Linked DNA regions of Kribbella solani. The protein of the gene in region 1 interacts with the protein of each later gene in a pairwise test. Links are inferred from orthologs where the notes say so. Each region holds a gene or a part of one and is shown in the gene's direction. Other genes may lie near its edges. The genes, in order: HDA44_RS32840 and ndk.

Region 1 (3,055 bases):
GCTGGATCACCTTCGGCGATCCCGGGTCGGCCGGGTCGACGGTCTTGTGGTTCACGATGATCGGCAGCCCGAGGATGCCGTCGTGCCCGGACATCAGCTCGGCCAGCCGGTCCAGGTCGATCCACAGGTTGTTGGTGTTGAACATCTTGTGCCGGGTGATGTCCTGGAAGTACGCGGTCTCGTCGTCCGCGACCTGGGCACTGTCCCGCAGGATCAGCCGGCCGTCGGACTTCCGGACCGCGACGTGACCGCCCTTCCGGTCGGAGCGGGTGCGCCGGCACACCTCCATACCAAACGGTACGGTATGTTCCGCCATCCAGGCGGCGATCCGTGGATCCGGGGTGGCGCCGAGGTTGTCGGCGTTCGAGATGAACGCGTGCCGGAAGCCGTGCTCGCGGAGCGCGTCCAGCGTGCCGGAGGCGACCAGCGCGGTGAACAGGTCGCCGTGGCCGGGCGGGCACCAGGCGAGCTCCGGGTCCGGCTCCCACTCGGCCGGCGTCAGATCGTCGGCGAGCAGCTTCGGCTCCATGTTCTGCTGGAAGCTGAGTGGCAGGCCGTCGATCGCCAGCCCCTCGTACTCGCTGAGGATCTGCAGCGACTCGGTCTTGGTCCGGAACGAGTTCATCAGCACCAGGGGCAGCCGCACGTCGTACGCGCGCCGGGTGCTCAGGATCTGCCGGGCGATGATGTCCAGGAAGCTCAGCCCGTCCTTGACCGGCAGCGCCGACTTCGGGCCGGTGACGCCCATCGACGTACCGAGGCCGCCGTTGAGCTTGATCACCGCTGTCTCGGCCAACGCGGCGCGGAGCGCGTCCGGATCGGTGTCCAGGTGCTCCAGATGTGGCAACTCGCCGACCGGCTCGATATCCGCCTCGCGGATCTTGCCCTGCTGCCCGGACTCCAGCAGCCGGTAGTAGTGCGTGAAGACACGTATCGCGACATCGGCGGCACCGGCCGCGCGCATCTTCTCCTGCGCTTGTCTGAGACCCACCTCACCCATGGACCAACCCTAGGGGACGGACGGTAATCCCGTTGTTGCACGCGTCACGCTCATACGATCGGTCTGTGTACTTGACGAAGGCCGCGGCGCGGCAGCAGTTTCTCGATGCGCGAGCCCGGCGGGCCCGCTCCGAGGGACTGCTGGCGAGCGCCCAACAGGTGCTGCCGGACGTGTACCGGGTCGCGCTCTACGTGTCCATGGGACCGGAACCGCAGACCGGTGCGCTGATCGACTGGCTGCTCGCCACGAACCACGAGGTGCTCCTACCGATCCTGTACGCCGACAACGACCTCGGTTGGGGCGTCGCACCTGGTGCGGCCGACCTGGTGCCGGGGCGGCTCGGTCTGTCGGAGCCACCGATCGATCTGGGCTCGGACGCGATCGCCACCGCCGATCTGGTCATCTGCCCCGCTCTGGCTGTCGCCCGCGACGGCGTGCGGCTGGGGCGCGGCGGTGGCTCGTACGACCGCGCACTGGCTCGTACGCGGCCCGGTACGCCGGTGTGGGCCGCTGTGTACGACACGGAGGTCGTAGCGACGCTCCCGTTCGACACGCACGACCGGCCGGTCCACGCGGCGCTGACGCCGAACCACTTGATCCCACTGCAAAGATCGGGGCATGACTGAGACCGCGGTTCAAGCCGCAGCCACAGCCGCACGCGCAATGGGCCTGACCGTCACCGATCCGGCCGTGCTCTACCAAGGCTTCTCGACCGTCGTCCACCTGCAGCCGGCACCTGTCGTGGCCCGAGTGCCGCTGGACCTGCCGGACATCTTCAAAGGGCCGGACGGCCGTCAGCAGCGTGAACTGGACGCTGTGACCTGGCTGGCCGAGCAGGGACTACCTGTGGTGACGCCGAGTCCCCTCGTGCCGCTGAAGCCGGTAGAGCAGGACGGGTTGTCCATGACGCTCTGGACGTACGTGGAGGTCGACCAGGCTGTTGAACCTGACTATGCGGGTGCCACAGCCAGGGTGGTCGATCTGCACGCACAGCTCGCCACGTACCCGGGAGAACTGCTGTGGATGAGTCCACTGCAGCTCATTGGGCAGGTGCTCGGGACCATGGACGCCGTACCGGGTCTGCTCGAAGAGGCGGACCTCGACCGGGCACGGGCCGAGTGGAAGGTGCTGGAGCCGGTGCTGGGCAGTCGCGCCGGTTTCGAGGCTGCGTTTCCGTCAGCGGTCGTGCAGCCGATCCACGGCGATGCCCCGTCGTGGAACCTCATCAACACCGTCGACGGTCCGCTCTGGGCCGACTTCGAGGACGTCACCGTCGGACCGCGCGAGTGGGACATCGCCGGCTTCGGCCCGGAGCTCTACCGTGCGTACGACGCGGCAGCGAGCACGCCACTGGATCCACAGGTCCAGCAACTGATGGACCACGCCCGCGCGCTACAGGTCATGGTGTGTACGCCGCTGGTGCCGCACTTCCCGGACCTGGCCGACGGAATCCGCATGTTCGCTGCCCAATGGCGGGACATGCCGTTCGCTGGAGGACTGCACTGATGCTTGAAACGTACGTAGAGAACGGTGTGGTTGCCGGACTGATCAGTCTGGTGAGCCGTGGCGACGAGACCAAGGTCGAAGTGCACGGCAAGGCCGCGTACGACGGACCGGAGTTGGAGCGGGACAGCCTGTTCCGGGTGGCGTCCTTCACCAAGCCGATCGTGGCTGCCGCGACCATGCTGCTCGTCGATGACAAGCGGTTGACGCTGGACGCGCCAGTAGCCGACGTACTGCCGGAGTTGGCGCATCCGGTCGTACTGCGACGGCCCGACGGTCCTGTGGAGGACACCGTGCCCGCGGCGCGACCGATCACGCTGGAGGACCTCCTGACGTTCCGGCTCGGTCTAGGTGAGTCGGACAACCCTGAGTTGCGCCAGCGCGAACAGGAGCTCGGTGTGCACACATTCGGCCCACCGATTCCGCGTACTGAGCTGGAGCCTGACGAGTGGATGAAACGGTTCGGGACGCTGCCACTGCAGTACCAGCCGGGTGAGCAGTGGCTGTACGCCACCGGTTCGCATCTACTTGGCGTACTCGTGGCGCGCGTCG
Region 2 (3,233 bases), 3.7 Mb from region 1 along the record:
GGTGGGCGCCCAGGTCGCGCGCGAGGGCATCGAGTTCGGCGTGGTCAGTCGTACGCTCGCGGTCGGCGGGCAGCTGATCTCGATCAAGGGCCTCGGCGGCGAGTACGACGAGCTGTTCGTGCCGCTGCACGGTGAGTACCAGGCGCACAACGCGGCCACCGCGGTTGCCGCCGTCGAGGCACTGTTCGGCGCCAGCCCGGAGACTGAGGGCCGGGTCACCACCGAGCTGCTGCAGACCGGGTTCGAGCAGGTCACCAGCCCGGGCCGGATGGAGGTCGTCCGGCAGAGCCCGACCATCGTCGTCGACGCCGCGCACAACCCGCACGGCGCGGAGGCGACCGCGGCCACGGTCTCGGAGGTCTTCCAGTTCCAGCCGCTGATCGGCGTCCTCGGCTGCATGAAGGACAAGGACGTGTACGGGGTCCTGGAGGCGTACGAGCCGATCATGGAAACCGTGGTGTGTACGCGGAACAGTTTCGTCGAGCGCTCGATGCCGGCCGAGGAGCTGGGTGAACTGGCCGCCGAGGTGTTCGGCGAGGACCGGGTGCTGGTCCGGCCGCAGCTGATCGACGCTATCGACGACGCGATCCGGCTGGCGGAGGAGAACGCGGTCGCGCTCGGCTCCGGCGGGGTGCTGATCACCGGCTCGGTGATCACCGCCGGCGAGGCCCGCGCCCTCCTCGTCCGCAAGCCGAAGAACGAACCGGCCGACCGGCTCCCCGGCGACCACCTGACCGCTGACCACCTGGCTGCCGACGACCTGCCCGGACAGGTGCTGGGCGACGGCGTGGGCGGAGAGCTGCCGGACGATGAGCTGCCGGACAATGAGCTGAAGGGCGAGTCGCGGTGAGGTCGCTTGCTTCGATCGTGCTCGCGTTCGAGTCGATCGTGCTCGCGCTGGTCACGCCGGTGATGATCTCGGTCGCGAACATCCGCCCCGCGGTCGCCGTACCGGTCTGCCTCGGGCTCTTCCTGCTGGCGCTGATCTCGGCCGGCCTGCTGCGGTTCCAGGCCGGGTACGTGCTCGGCTCGATCGTCCAGGTCGGCGCGGTCGGCCTCGGCTTCGTCGTACCGGTGATGTTCGTCCTCGGTATCGCCTTCGCCGCCTTCTGGGTGGCCGCGATCGTCCTCGGCCGCCGGATCGAAGCGGCCAAGAAGGCCAACGAGCAGCTAGGCTCATCCGCCCCGACTACTTCTAGAGAGAGTTGACAGATGTCGCAGCGCACTCTGGTCCTGCTGAAGCCCGACACGGTCCGCCGCGGCCTGGTCGGTGAGGTGCTGGGCCGGTTCGAGGCCAAGGGCCTCCGGATCGTCGCCATGGACCTGCGCACGATCGACGCCGACCTGGCCGATCAGCACTACGCCGAGCACGTCGACAAGGGTTTCTACCCGCCGCTGCGCGACTTCGTCACCAGCGGTCCGCTGGTCGCGATGGTGCTCGAGGGCGACGAGGCGATCGAGGTCATCCGCGCCCTGAACGGCGCCACCGACGGCCGCAAGGCCGCCCCCGGCACCATCCGCGGCGACCTCTCCCTCTCCAACCGCGAAAACCTCGTGCACGGCTCCGACTCCGAGGAATCGGCCTCCCGGGAGATCAAGCTCTGGTTCCCCGACCTCCCCTGATCCACGGCGGATCCGCGCAGGGCAGTGCGGACTGCAGGTGAAGAGGCGGATACGATACGTGCTGGGCGGACGGGTCGTGTCGGTCCACGGGCTGAGGGTGGGTCGCGCTTAGCCTGGTCGGGGACCGAGTGGGAGGTGCCGCGGTGGCGAACAGCATGCTCGGCCGCGACATGGCGGTCGATCTCGGGACGGCGAACACCCTGGTGTACGTCCGTGGCCGGGGCGTCGTGCTGAACGAGCCGTCGGTGGTCGCGACCCGTACGGACGAGCCGCGCGAGGCAGTGGCGTTCGGGCACGAGGCGAAGAAGATGATCGGCCGGACGCCGGGGAACATCACCGCGATCCGGCCGCTGAAGGACGGCGTGATCGCCGACTTCGACGCCGCCGAGCAGATGCTGCGGTACTTCATCCAGCGCGTGCACCGGCGGCGGTACTTCGCCAAGCCGCGGATCGTGGTCTGCGTACCGTCGGGAATCACCGCGGTCGAGCAGCGCGCGGTCCGGGACGCCGGGTACATGGCCGGCGCGCGCAAGGTGTACATCATCGAGGAACCGATGGCGGCCGCGCTCGGCTCGAACCTCGAGGTCCGGGACGCCACCGGCAACATGGTCGTCGACATCGGCGGTGGAACCACCGAGGTGGCGGTGATCTCGTTCGGCGGCATCGTCACCAGCCAGTCGATCCGGGTGGCCGGCGACGCCATCGACAAGGCGATCGTGAACTACTGCAAGAAGGAGTTCTCGCTGCTGCTCGGCGAGGCCACCTCGGAGCAGATCAAGATGACGATCGGGTCGGCGTTCCCGACCACCGACGGGCCGGACAGCGAGATCCGCGGCCGGGACATGGTCTCCGGGCTGCCGCGGACGGTGAAGGTGTCGTCGGCGGACATGCGGCAGGCGATCGAGGAGCCAATCACGGCGATCGTGGACGCGGTCAAGGCGACGCTGGACAAGACCCCGCCGGAGCTCGCGGGTGACATCGTCGACCGGGGCATCGTGCTGACCGGTGGTGGCGCGCTGCTGAAGGGGATGGACGAGCGGCTGCGGCACGAGACCGGGATCCCGATCCACGTCGCGGAGAACCCGCTGGACGCGGTCGTGCTCGGGGCCGGCAAGTGCGTCGACAACATCGAGACCCTGAACCGCATCCTGGTCACCGACAACCGGCGCTGAGGCTCCACCGATGCTCAAAGACCTCGGTACCCCGGCCCGGAGCGCGATCCGGTCGGCGGGTACGCCGCTGCGCTCGGCCGGCCTGCCCCGGGAGATCCGCCGTCGCCGGACCGTACTGGTGCTGGTGATCCTTGCCTGTTTCACCCTGATCGTGCTGGACGCCCGCCGCTCGACCGGTTCGCCGGTGGAGCCGTTGCGCTCGGCCGCGGCCGGTGTGTTCGGCCCGCTGGAGTCGACCGCGAGCGAGGCCCGGCAGCCTGTGGACAACCTCCGCGACCGATTCGCCGAAGTGGATAGGTTGAAGGCAGAGAATGAAAAACTGAAAAGTGCCAACGAAGATCTGACCAGGCAGCTGAACACCTCCGACTACGCCCGCAGCCGGGCGCAGGAGCTGGACCGGCTGCTCAAGGTGGCGCCGGCGTTCACGATGACGCCGGC

What was found.
Region 2: the proteins of HDA44_RS32840 (region 1) and ndk interact in binary tests that used the Escherichia coli proteins (3 or more experiments, as listed by UniProt). The link is inferred for Kribbella solani from one-to-one orthologs.

What each region holds. Positions count from the first base shown.
Region 1 is NZ_JACHNF010000001.1:7,080,191-7,083,245, reverse strand. Bases 107-2,845 are described here. They hold HDA44_RS32840 (5-formyltetrahydrofolate cyclo-ligase), read left to right. Parts: upstream 107-1,065; coding sequence 1,066-1,626; downstream 1,627-2,845. Other genes in these bases: HDA44_RS32830 (serine hydrolase domain-containing protein), read left to right, coding at 2,506-2,845; HDA44_RS32835 (phosphotransferase), read left to right, coding at 1,619-2,506; HDA44_RS32845 (UTP--glucose-1-phosphate uridylyltransferase), read right to left, coding at 107-1,000. Also shown: more of HDA44_RS32845, read right to left, coding at 1-106; more of HDA44_RS32830, read left to right, coding at 2,846-3,055. UniProt on the Escherichia coli protein: Involved in the removal of 5-formyltetrahydrofolate.
Region 2 is NZ_JACHNF010000001.1:3,330,418-3,333,650, reverse strand. What follows is about bases 1-2,917. They hold ndk (nucleoside-diphosphate kinase), read left to right. Parts: upstream 1-1,212; coding sequence 1,213-1,623; downstream 1,624-2,917. Other genes in these bases: mreC (rod shape-determining protein MreC), read left to right, coding at 2,806-2,917; mreB (rod shape-determining protein), read left to right, coding at 1,767-2,795; HDA44_RS14950 (DUF4233 domain-containing protein), read left to right, coding at 847-1,209; HDA44_RS14955 (bifunctional folylpolyglutamate synthase/dihydrofolate synthase), read left to right, coding at 1-850. Also shown: more of mreC, read left to right, coding at 2,918-3,233. UniProt on the Escherichia coli protein: Major role in the synthesis of nucleoside triphosphates other than ATP. The ATP gamma phosphate is transferred to the NDP beta phosphate via a ping-pong mechanism, using a phosphorylated active-site intermediate.